3 regions of the Yersinia kristensenii genome follow, and region 2 is predicted to be linked to each of the others. Evidence: predicted binding sites of a transcription regulator. Region 2 holds the regulator's gene; each other region holds the start of a gene.

Region 1 (4,292 bases), 540 kb from region 2:
TTGGCTTGGATCTCTATATGGATGAGCCGCAATTACCCCGCCAATTGGCATTTTTAAACGCCCAGTTGAAGCTCGCCAGGCAGTATGATCTCCCGGTTATTTTGCATTCGCGCCGTTCGCATGATCAACTGGCCGCAGCATTGCGTAAAGCAGCTTTGCCACGTGCAGGGGTGGTACACGGTTTTGCGGGCAGCTTAGTGCAGGCGCAGGCATTTATTCGCTTGGGTTATTACATTGGTGTGGGCGGAACCATCACTTATGAACGGGCGCAGAAAACGCGAAATGTCATGGCTGAGTTACCGCTATCTGCGTTATTGCTGGAGACGGACGCGCCGGATATGCCACTCGCCGGTTTTCAGGGACAACCTAATCGGCCAGAGCGAGCGGCTAATGTGTTCGCTGCATTGTGCGAGTTACGCCAAGAAGCACCCGAAGAGATTGCTACTCACCTTTTGCACAACAGTCAGCGCTTATTTCAATTGCCGCCAGTCGATAAATCCGCACGCTAAATTTTTATTTCACCGAGTAAACCGCACTAATAGTTAGCGAACTATGCTTTATTTATTATTTTAATGTGATTTCCATCACGTTAATTACCTTACGGTTACTTTTAGTTGTGTTTATTTGTGACAGAGATTGTTTGAACGCCAGATCATGCCGGTATAATCCACGCCACATTATTTCAATACAAATCATTAACAGGATTATCGGCATGCTCATGAGTTTAGTCGGAATGGCAGTACTGATATTAATAGCCGTGCTTCTTTCAAGTAATTTTAGGGCGATTAATATCCGCACTGTAGTTGGGGCATTTATTCTTCAGGTGGGTATTGGCGCACTGATTTTATATGTACCGGTAGGCCGTCGCATCCTGGGTGGTATGTCTGAAGGTGTGGCGAATGTTATTGCTTACGGCAATCACGGGATTTCATTTATGTTTGGCGGTTTGGTTTCCGACAAAATGTTTGAAGTCTTCGGCGGCGGTGGTTTTGTATTCGCCCTGCGAGTATTACCCGTCATTGTATTTTTCTCCTCATTAATTGCCGTCTTATATTATATCGGCGTAATGCAGTTGGTGATTAAGGTATTAGGCGGCGGCTTACAAAAGCTATTGGGGACTTCGCGTACTGAATCCCTCTCCGCGACCGCCAATATTTTTGTTGGGCAAACTGAAGCTCCATTAGTGGTGCGTCCCTATATTGCCACCATGACCCAATCCGAATTGTTCGCCGTAATGTGTGGTGGTTTGGCTTCGGTTGCCGGTTCGGTGTTAGCCGGTTATGCGCAAATGGGCGTACCCTTAGAATATCTGATTGCCGCCTCCTTTATGGCCGCCCCCGGTGGGTTACTTTTTGCCAAACTGATGGTGCCGGAGACTGAGAAAACTCACGATAATGTGGATGCTGCCACCTTGATTGCTGAAGATGATCGCCCGGCGAACATCATTGATGCTGCGGCGTCTGGCGCGGCTTCTGGTCTGCAACTGGCGCTGAATGTCGGGGCGATGTTACTGGCCTTTATTGCATTGATTGCATTACTAAATGGTATTCTCGGCGGGATTGGTGGCTGGTTCGATTATCCGCAACTCTCTCTGGAACTAATTCTGGGCTGGGTCTTCTCGCCGATTGCCTATCTGATCGGGGTTCCGTGGAGTGAAGCTATGGTCGCTGGCTCATTTATCGGCCAAAAGATTATCGTGAACGAATTCGTGGCATTTATGAATTTCGGTCAGTATCTACAGGCGGAAGAGCTGGTGCGCGCGGCCGGTTTGCAGGTGCTTTCTGACCATACCAAAGCCATTATCTCCTTTGCATTGTGTGGTTTTGCCAACTTGTCCTCGGTCGCCATCTTGTTGGGCGGGTTAGGTAGCATGGCCCCGAACCGCCGCCATGATATCGCGCGTTTTGGCTTGAAAGCGGTGGCCGCAGGGACTCTGTCGAATTTGATGAGTGCCACCATCGCCGGCTTCTTCCTGGCCTTGTAATTTTGCCCATGAGCCATCTTGATGAGATGGCTCATAATCAGGCGTATTCCTGCCCATAAGCTATTCTTGATGCAAGTGGGCATATTAATGTCAGTAAGCTATAAATCAGGTTATTTTGTGATTTTAATCACATATAATCTCAGTTCGTTACAAGTTACTCTTGATTAATGTGAATCCGAACACATCTCATGTGCTGATAACGTGTTCAAATAGAGCGACAAGTTAGTGCGGTGAGATGGATCTCAATTGCTACCTAAGGGTTTTCCCATGGGGCTATCTTCAAGGAACCAAGTCCGCTCGCCAACGTATTGAGCTGGAACCATGTGGCTCATAAATAAATGCTCAGTCTTGGCAAAGTGCCGGGGCTGAAATAGTGTTGGAGAGTTTTATGACCGATTTAACCGCCTGCGCGAATCTCAATGATTATGCCAAACGCGCGCTGATTTTAATGGATTTAACCACCCTGAATGACGACGATACCGATGATAAGGTGATTGCTCTGTGTCATCAGGCTAAAAGCCCGGCCGGTAATACTGCGGCAATCTGTATTTATCCTCGCTTTATTCCTATTGCGCGTAAAACATTACGCGAGCAGGGAACACCTGAAATCCGCATTGCTACGGTGACCAATTTCCCTCACGGCAATGATGATATTGCTATCGCGTTAGCTGAAACCCAGGCGGCGATTGCCTATGGCGCTGATGAAGTGGATGTGGTTTTCCCTTATCGCGCCTTAATGGCGGGTAACGATAAAGTCGGCTTCGAACTAGTGAAACAGTGCAAAGACGCCTGTGCCGCGGCTAATGTGCTGCTGAAAGTTATCATTGAAACTGGGGAGTTAAAGCAAGAGCATTTGATTCGACAGGCTTCTGAGATTGCTATCAAAGCTGGTGCAGATTTCATCAAAACCTCCACCGGTAAAGTGCCGGTTAATGCCACGCTGGAAAGTGCCAGCATCATGATGCGCACCATCCGTGACTTGGGTGTGGCGAAAACCGTGGGCTTCAAACCGGCGGGTGGGGTGCGCACTGCGCAAGACGCGGCACAATTCCTACAGTTGGCAGATCAATTGATGGGGGAAGGTTGGGCTGATGCTCGCCACTTCCGTTTTGGCGCGTCCAGTCTGTTAGGCAGCTTGTTGACGACCTTGGGTCATCAGAGCAACAGCAAAACCACTGGCTACTAATCATTATCTCAGTCATTGAACTGAGCAGATGCACCGCGGGCTATTTTGTCCGCTGTGCTGCTTTTATTTCATAAGCAGGGGGATACCTTGTTTCTCGCACAAGAAATTATCCGTAAAAAACGCGACGGCCAGGCACTGAGCGAAGAAGAAATTCGTTTCTTCGTCAATGGGATCCGCGACAATGTTGTTTCTGAAGGCCAAATTGCTGCTCTGGCGATGACCATTTATTTCCATGATATGAGTATGCCAGAACGTGTGGCGCTCACTATGGCAATGCGCGATTCAGGCACAGTGTTGAACTGGAAGAGCCTAAACCTTAATGGCCCGATTGTGGACAAACACTCCACCGGCGGCGTGGGTGATGTGACTTCCTTGATGCTCGGCCCAATGGTGGCGGCTTGCGGCGGCTATGTACCCATGATTTCGGGCCGTGGTTTGGGCCACACTGGCGGGACTTTGGATAAACTGGAAGCTATCCCCGGTTTTGATATTTTCCCCGATGACAGTGCATTCCGCAAAATCATTCAGGATGTTGGCGTCGCCATCATCGGCCAAACCAGCTCGCTGGCACCGGCGGATAAACGTTTTTATGCGACTCGCGATATCACCGCCACGGTGGATTCCATTCCGCTCATTACCGCCTCTATCCTGGCTAAAAAGCTGGCTGAAGGGCTGGATGCGCTGGTGATGGATGTCAAAGTGGGGTCGGGTGCATTTATGCCGACTTATCAGTTATCTGAGGACTTGGCCAAGGCCATTGTCGGTGTCGCCAATGGGGCGGGGTGCAAAACTACCGCGCTGCTGACCGATATGAATCAAGTATTGGCTTCCAGTGCCGGTAATGCGGTCGAAGTGCGCGAAGCGGTGCGCTTCCTGACTGGCGAATATCGTAATCCGCGTCTGCTGGAAGTGACCATGGCGCTGTGTGTCGAGATGCTGCTGTCCGGTGGATTGGCGCAAGATGATGCCGATGCCCGTGCTAAGCTGCAAACCGTATTGGATAACGGCAAAGCGGCGGAAATCTTTGGGCGCATGGTCGCCGCGCAAAAAGGCCCGAGCGATTTTGTCGAGCGCTATGACAGTTACTTACCCGCTGCTCTGTTGAGCAAGCCAGTATTTGCT
Region 2 (4,292 bases):
CCGTTGCTGACATTGTTGAATCGCCATTTCACAGAGCTGTAAATATTCTTCCGCTAACTTAACCGTCAGTTGAATGTGGTGTTTATCCGATTCTGCTGGCGACTCTGCTAATGGATAAGCCCGCGTCAGGATGGTCATCTCATTGATATTCCCGACAATAAGTTCGCTATGGGTAGCCCACAGACGCATGTCCGCCAGATATTTTGAGTTGAATCCCGGCTCCTGCATAGCTTGTTTCAGTGAATTGAGGACGGCATTACTGGCTTTGTTCACCTGGATGCGCTCAAACGCCAGTTGCTCGATATTCGGATGAGGTTTCAGCAGGATGCGCAGGATTTTCTGATAATTCTCCAGTGTTTGATGCGCATTTTTACGCAGTAAACCGCTTTGCCACTGTGGCCATAGCCACAATGTGCTGGCGAAGGCTAAGGCGCAGCCGATTAAGGTATCGAGCAACCGCGGGATTAAAAAGTCCGCACCTTCGCCGGTCAATAACTGCAAGATATAAACCGTAGTGATGGTTCTAAAAATGACCGACCAGCCATAGTTTTTGCGTTGAACCAGATAGGCCACCAGGGTGATGAGCAACATGATGCTTAACGTGGTGCCTTCTGGCATTTGAAAATGCAGCAAAGCTGCCGCGAGTAATAGCCCAATCAGGGTGCCAAGGGCGCGGTGATGGATCCGAATTTTAGTGGCGTTATAGCCATTTTGCGTTACCAGCATCACGGTAAGCAAAATCCAATAAGGTTTAGGCAGATGGATCAAATTACCGATGTAACTGCCCGCGGCCAAAGTGACACCAAGGCGAGCAGCATCCCGCAATGCACTGGATTTAAACGATAAATAACTGACGAGTGCTGGCCAAAATGGCTGAGAGGGTTGGTTGGACATCAAGGCGCGATCATACTGCGGGCGTTGGTCGCTCAGGATTTGGGTAACATGGCTGATATGGTAATAGAAGAATTGCGCCACGGGGTTATCCGGGTGCTGCTGGGCAACCTCTTCCAGCTCGACCAGCGCATCACCCGCACTGAAATGCGTTTTTGCGCGGTGATGATAGAGAATATCATCGGCAATGGTGCGCATTTGCGTCGAGATAACCTGCATATTGCGCTTAAGAACTGTTTCTATCGGGCTTTGATCAATTAACTCTTGCGTTTTTTCTGACTGACTCACTGCCGCAGTGATGTGTTCTTGCAAATCAAGCGCCATTTGAAACAAGTTCAATAGCCGTTTTCGCTCTTTTTTCGTGGCATTGTCTATCAGGTTAAATTGCTGATAAAGCTGATTAATTTTGTCCATTATACCTTGTTGCCGGTCAAGCAACGGCGGCATGGCCTTTTCTAGCTCAACATGCTGGCCAAACAAACTGTATTTAGCATCGCAATAATCGGCCAACAAATGATAAAGCTGACTCAATGGCTCACGGATCGGCTGGTCTTTACATAACCGGAACCATAGCCAGGTAAATAGACCATACCAGAGCGTCCCCACGGCACACATCAATGGCGCTTGCCAGATAGGCGCACGACCTACCATGCTGAGGCTAAAAATAGCGGCGATAAGTGCGGCGGGGAGCAGGCGGCCATTGAGCTGGCTGATAGCGCCACTGACACCCAACATTAAAGCCAAACCAAGCATCACCGCAGGTAATGGAATATCCCACAGCAGCAGTTGTTGAGTCAGAAAACTACTGAAAGTAAAGAGAGCCCCGCCGACAATCAGCCGCCGGAAGAAATGTTGATGAGGGGTATCTAGTGCAGCAATATTACAACAGGCGGGTATCAGGGAGAACATCAACCCCAACCGCAATTCACCCATTGCGAACCCCAATGCCGCCGGCAAGCAGAGAACCAGTGTTTGGCGGAGTGCATAATTCACTTCAGGATGATAAATAAGCCGTTGCCAATTCATATAGGCCCCAGAAATTTATTAATCACACAAAAGAAAACCGGTGCCGAGGTAACAGCACCGGTTTATAGGGTTTTAACGGGTGCCGTAAACGACAATCGTTTTACCATGCGCGGAGATCAGATTTTGATCTTCTAGCATTTTTAGTATCCGCCCCACAGTTTCGCGGGAGCAGCCAACTATTTGACCAATTTCCTGGCGGGTAATCTTTATCTGCATCCCATCTGGGTGGGTCATGGCATCCGGTTGTTTTGCCAGATTAAGCAGCGTTTGTGCAATACGCCCAGTCACGTCCAGGAAAGCGAGGTTACCCACTTTCTCAGAGGTTATCTGTAAGCGATTCGCCATTTGTGAAGACAGGCGCATCAATATATCTGGATTGACCTGAATCAGCTGACGGAATTTTTTGTAAGAAATTTCAGCCACTTCACAGGCAGTTTTTGCCCTAACCCAAGCACTACGTTCTTGGCCTTCTTCAAATAATCCAAGCTCGCCGATGAAATCTCCCTGGTTTAAATAGGAGAGAATCATCTCTTTACCTTCTTCATCTTTGATCAGCACCGCAACGGAGCCTTTCACGATGTAGTAAAGCGTTTCGGCTTTTTCACCTTGGTGAATTAGCGTACTTTTCGATGGATATTTGTGGATATGGCAATGAGACAGGAACCATTCGAGAGTCGGGTCTGTTTGTGGCTTGCCGAGAACCATTCGCTGTTATCCTCTGTTGTTATCGCTGCCTAACTTAACAGGGCTCAGAGTTCCCTGTACGGCGTGCTTATAAAATACACTTTCATTTAGCATATTAATTTGCTCAACTGCCGAAAGGTATAGCCAAGATGCGTACCGAGTAGAAACCCTTCACTGAGTATTGAGAAGCTACTCTATTTAATTCAAGAAACAACACTTTCGGTTCTGTTTGTAGCACAGGATGAGGCCAGTGTCTTGTGTTGTATCGCTTCAGCATGATGAACATCGGGTTACATTGCCAGTTTGTAAATGAAAGGGTAGTCTGAATGAGAAAATTTAACCGGGAGCATGAGTTATGCAGGCACGTGTAAAGTGGGTTGAAGGGCTGACATTTTTGGGTGAGTCTGCTTCAGGTCATCAAGTTTTAATGGACGGGAATGCAGGAGATAAAGCGCCGAGCCCGATGGAAATGTTGTTAATGTCAGCGGGTGGCTGTAGCGCCATTGACGTGGTTTCTATTTTGCAAAAAGGCCGTAACGATGTGCGCGATTGCGAAGTGACGTTAACTTCACAGCGCCGGGAAGAGGCTCCGCGCCTGTTTACGCAAATTAACCTGCATTTTATTGTGAGCGGCAAGGGCTTGACCGATAAAATTGTGGAGCGCGCGGTTGAGCTGTCAGCAGAGAAATATTGCTCCGTCTCGCTAATGTTGGGTAAAGCGGCGACCATTACCCACAGTTTTGAAATCCGTGACATCGCGTAATTAACCCCTTCGTATTTGAAGCTGCAGGGTTGTTAGCTGCACTCGCTCACCCGAATCACTTACTTATGTAAGCTCATCGGGATGAGTTCGCTTGCCGCCTACCTGCAGCCCCAACGACTTTGGGTTGGGATAGCGTCAAATTATTTTTTCTTTCCAGTAATTGCTTTACTGCGGCTTCAAGGACGAAGGATTAACCGATTTTTTTACCTTCCAGCAATTGCTGCACTAACGGTGCCATAATCAGCTCCATTGCCAGCCCCATCTTCCCGCCTGGGACGACCAATGTATTGATATTGGAAATAAAAGACCCTTGCAGCATTGCCAATAAGTAGGGGAAATCAATCTGATCCAAACCGCGGAAGTGAATGACGACAAAACTTTCGTCCAGTGATGGAATCGCTTTGGCGGCAAACGGGTTAGAGGTATCGACGGTCGGCACGCGCTGAAAGTTAATGTGGGTGCGCGAGAACTGCGGCGTAATGTAGTTAATGTAATCGTCCATGGAGCGCACCACGGAATCCATCACGGCTTCACGGGAATGGCCGCGCTCACCGGTATCTCGGACTAATTTTTGAATCCACTCCAGGTTGACGATGGGCACCACGCCGACCAGCAAATCGACATGTTTTGCCACATCATGATGTTCGGTCACAACTCCGCCGTGTAACCCTTCATAAAACAACACATCGGTGGGTTCAGGCAGTGGCTCCCAGGGGGTAAAAGTACCCGGAATCTGGTTATAAGGCACGGCTTCATCATAAGTGTGCAAATACTTACGTGAGCGCCCGGTGCCGCTTTTGCCGTACTCCTCCACACTTTGTTCTAACTGACCAAAGTCATTGGCCTCTGGGCCAAAATAGCTGATATGTCGGCCTTGATCCCGCGCCTTACGGATGACGGTATCCATTTCTGGTCGGGTATAGCGGTG
Region 3 (4,292 bases), 560 kb from region 2:
TCAGCGGTGAAAAAACCGGTTTTGCCTATGCCGACCAAATCACCCTGAATGCCTTACAGCAAAGTGCCCATGCGGCACGCAGTATCGTGCGTGATACCGGCAATGGCAAAGTGCATACCTTGGGTGAGATTTCCCATCAGGCGCTCTATCCGCTGCTCGACCCGCTGCAAAGTTTGTCACGGGAAGACAAAATCGCTTTGTTGCACCGGGTCGATAAAGTGGCGCGTGCTGCGGACAAACGAGTGCAGGAAGTGAGTGCCAGTCTGACTGGCGTGTATGAGCAAATCCTGGTGGCGGCTACCGACGGTACGCTGGCGGCGGATGTACGCCCTCTGGTGCGGCTGTCAGTTAGCGTATTGGTGGAAGATAACGGCAAACGCGAACGCGGTGCCAGTGGTGGCGGTGGCCGTTTCGGCTATGACTACTTCCTGGAAACCGTTGATGGCGAAGTGCGGGCTGATAATTTTGCCAATGAAGCGGTCAGAATGGCACTGGTGAATCTGTCTGCTGTTGCCGCTCCTGCCGGTGCTATGCCGGTAGTATTAGGTGCAGGCTGGCCGGGTGTATTACTGCATGAGGCGGTAGGTCACGGGTTGGAAGGTGATTTTAACCGTCGTGGCAGCTCCGTATTTAGCGGCCAAATGGGTAAATTGGTGGCTTCAGAACTCTGTACTGTGGTGGATGATGGCACCATGCAAGGTCGCCGTGGCTCATTAGCTATTGATGATGAAGGGGTGCCGGGCCAGTACAACGTACTGATTGAAAACGGTATTCTGAAAGGTTATATGCAGGATAAGCTGAACGCACGCCTGATGGGGGTTGCGCCGACCGGTAACGGCCGCCGTGAATCCTATGCGCACTTGCCAATGCCGCGCATGACCAATACTTATATGTTGGCGGGCAAATCAACACCGGAAGAGATCATTGCCAGTGTGGAATATGGCCTGTATGCACCTAACTTTGGTGGTGGTCAGGTGGATATCACCTCCGGCAAATTTGTGTTCTCAACTTCCGAAGCTTACTTAATTGAGAAAGGCAAAATCACCCACGCGGTGAAAGGCGCGACCTTGATTGGCTCCGGCATTGAAGCTATGCAGCAGATTTCCATGGTCGGTAACGATCTGGCGCTGGATAAAGGCGTCGGAGTGTGTGGCAAAGAGGGGCAAAGCCTACCAGTGGGAGTCGGTCAACCGACTCTGAAACTGGATAATTTAACCGTGGGTGGCACGGCGTAGAGTTTTTATTTATCACTAATACTTTCCCATATTGTTGGGGAAAGTATTAGTGGCTGACATATTATGACCGCCGGAGCGATCGTTTTAATATAGTGCTCGTGATGTCGTATGTAAAATAGACATTTATTGATTTAAACTTCTTTTATCCATTGATTTTATTCCCCAGTCACTCGGGTAAATAGTTTTAAATGTGCTATGTATACAACGCTATATAGAGTTTTTAGTCTATATTCAGATATTGGAAGCGCTTGGGCGAACTCAGTCAACTTGAGTAGATCGGATTATTCTCAATTAAATTGAGAGTTTCCTCGCTAAATCGCGTTATTTATAGATATATACCAGCTAATTATCTAGCGATAACTGTGGTATATATCAGCGACTCGCTTAAAATACTCGGTTAAATAATCAATACAAACTTGGACTTTGAGTGGCATTTTATCTTTCTCGGTATATAGCGCATATACCGGCCGAGGATCTGAATGGTACTTTTTAAACAGCACTTCGACTTCACCACGTTTAATTTCTTCTATTACCCACATAAGTGGGGCATAGGCAATCCCCGCCCCCGCCTTGAGCCAGCGGATCATGGTCTGTGAGTCATTGGTGACAAAGCGCCCTTGCGGGGATATTTGTGTGGTAATTCCTTCTGGCGCAATTAATTCAAAATTGCTGTCTGGTCGAACGCTGTATTCCAGCCAGGAAAAATGGGTCATATCACTGGGTTTTTCCGGTGTGCCGTGCTGCGATAAATAGCTTTTAGCTGCACAGACCACCATCGGCATGGAGCCGAGGCGGCGCGAAAATAGCCCAGAATCTTGTAGTGCTCCTACGCGGATCACCACATCTAAACCATCGGTAATCAAGTCCGGTGCTGGAATTCCGGTGACCAGATTGACCGACAAACCGGGGTACTCTGTCAGCATTTCAGCCGTCATGGTTGCTAGCACATTTTGTGCCATCGTGGATGAACAGCCGATGCGCAGTGTACCGGTTGGCGTGTTGTTAAAGGCATACAGTTGTTCATGGACTTCCTGCACTTCCTGCAACATGCGCCGGCAGCCCTGATAATAAATCCGCCCCGCTTCTGTCAGGCCAATACGGCGTGTGCTGCGGTTAAGCAACTTAACATTTAGCTCTGTTTCCAGTTTTGACACGGTCTGGCTGATTGACGACACGCTCATTTCTAACTGCCGTGCTGCACCGGTAAAGGAACCGCACTCGACAACCTTGGCGAATACTGACATCCGTTTTAATCTTTCCACAGTCCCTCCGGATGGATTGTTTTTACAGTGAGTGTTTCACAGTGATTGTTAACTCTGGCTTAAAAGTGATTTAGATCACACATTGTAGATAAGTTGATAATAAGCAGGCTAATATACTGCTCTCGGGAGAACCGCCTCAAGGTTGAAAACCACGTAGCCGGAGTATGACCTCGCCTTATTCAAACAACAGTTATACCCGTCATACTTCAAGCTGCATGAGCGTTGGCTGTCATCACTCACCCCAGTCACTTACTGATGTAAGCTCTCGGGAATTAATGAGCCTCATCCTTGAGGCTCACCCTGCGGGCTAGCATAAATGCTGTTCAAATCGGTTCCCGACCGATTTGTGGCTCAGTTGCCGCCTTCCTGCAACTCGAATTATTTAGGGTATATACTCGTTATTTAAGTTTAACCTATATGGTGGGCTTATGGTTCTTGCTTTTAGCTGGGGTTGTAATGATTGGATGAGTTTCATTACCGGCCTGATTATTCACTCAGGTGGAGGCACCGGTACCCAATAACAGAAAGGATTTAAAGAATGAGTTTGCTTCCGGTGATGGTGATTTTCGGTCTGTCTTTCCCACCGATATTTCTTGAACTGCTTCTTTCACTGGCACTTTTTTTTGTGGTGCGTAGATTACTACAACCCACTGGTATTTATGAGTTTGTTTGGCATCCGGCACTCTTTAATACCGCGTTGTATTGCTGCCTTTTTTACTTAATTTCTCGTCTTTCTTCCTGAGGTCGCCGTGAGTACTTTTGTATTAAAAATAATCCGCATCGGCATCACCTTATTGGTGGTTTTACTGGCTGTTATCGCTGTTTTTAAAGTCTGGGCTTTTTATACCGAATCGCCGTGGACGCGTGATGCGAAATTTACCGCAGATGTGGTCGCGATTGCGCCAGATGTCAGTGGGTTAATCACTGATGTGCCGGTCAAAGACAACCAACTGGTGCAGAAAGGCCAAATCCTGTTTGTCATTGATCAGCCGCGCTATCAGCAAGCGTTGGCTGAAGCCGAGGCCGATGTTGCTTATTACCAAACACTGGCTGCTGAGAAACAGCGGGAATCCGGCAGACGCCAACGTTTGGGGGTTCAAGCACTATCACAAGAAGAAATTGATCAATCCAGCAATGTGCTGCAAACCGTCCGCCATCAATTGGCAAAAGCTATTGCGGTGCGCGATTTAGCTCAACTTGATCTGGCGCGAACCACCGTGCGTGCACCCGCTGAAGGCTGGGTCACCAACCTGAATGTCCATGCCGGAGAATTTATTAATCGCGGGGCTACCGCCGTGGCATTAGTGAAGAAAGACACTTTCTATATCTTGGCTTATCTGGAAGAGACCAAGTTGGAAGGGGTTAAACCGGGGTATCGGGCAGAAATCACGCCGCTCGGCAGCAACCGCATCCTGCACGGCACCGTCGACAGCATCTCAGCGGGGGTGACCAACAGTAGCAGCAGCGCAGACAGCAAAGGGCTGGCCACCATTGATAATAATCTCGAATGGGTACGGTTGGCGCAGCGCGTGCCGGTGAAGATCCGCCTGGATAGTGAAGATCAGCAGCATCCCTATCCGGCAGGGACTACTGCGACTGTGGTCATCACCGGAGCGAATGATCGCGACCCTAATCAAGCATCGCCAATAGTGAAATTGATGCATCGCCTACGCGAGTTTGGCTAAGATGAGTAACCCGGCCTTTATCCGCCTACGCTTTGCTTTCAAGCTCAGTTTTGCCATTGTAGCGGCGCTGTTTCTCGGTTTTCATCTGCAATTGGAAACACCGCGCTGGT

The links. The regulator CRP, encoded in region 2, controls carbon source genes, mostly activating them, when cyclic AMP is high. The targets are predictions, from matches to a motif close to ATGTGANNNNNNTCACAT.
Positions count from the first base shown of each region.
Region 1: the regulator CRP is predicted to act here: its motif matches at 2,100-2,117, upstream of deoC (deoxyribose-phosphate aldolase).
Region 3: the regulator CRP is predicted to act here: its motif matches at 2,561-2,578, upstream of aaeR (HTH-type transcriptional activator AaeR).

Region 1 is NZ_UHIY01000001.1:650,528-654,819, reverse strand. It holds gene DX162_RS03030 (TatD family hydrolase) at 1-509, shown strand, start outside; gene DX162_RS03025 (NupC/NupG family nucleoside CNT transporter) at 713-1,984, shown strand; gene deoC (deoxyribose-phosphate aldolase) at 2,373-3,170, shown strand; gene deoA (thymidine phosphorylase) at 3,258-4,292, shown strand, end outside.
Region 2 is NZ_UHIY01000001.1:1,190,026-1,194,317, reverse strand. It holds gene DX162_RS05670 (YccS/YhfK family putative transporter) at 1-1,917, opposite strand, end outside; gene crp (cAMP-activated global transcriptional regulator CRP) at 1,990-2,622, opposite strand; gene DX162_RS05660 (OsmC family protein) at 2,957-3,364, shown strand; gene DX162_RS05655 (phosphoribulokinase) at 3,555-4,292, opposite strand, start outside.
Region 3 is NZ_UHIY01000001.1:1,749,985-1,754,276, forward strand. It holds gene tldD (metalloprotease TldD) at 1-1,235, shown strand, start outside; gene aaeR (HTH-type transcriptional activator AaeR) at 1,586-2,497, opposite strand; gene aaeX (p-hydroxybenzoic acid efflux pump operon protein AaeX) at 3,036-3,239, shown strand; gene aaeA (p-hydroxybenzoic acid efflux pump subunit AaeA) at 3,247-4,182, shown strand; gene aaeB (p-hydroxybenzoic acid efflux pump subunit AaeB) at 4,184-4,292, shown strand, end outside.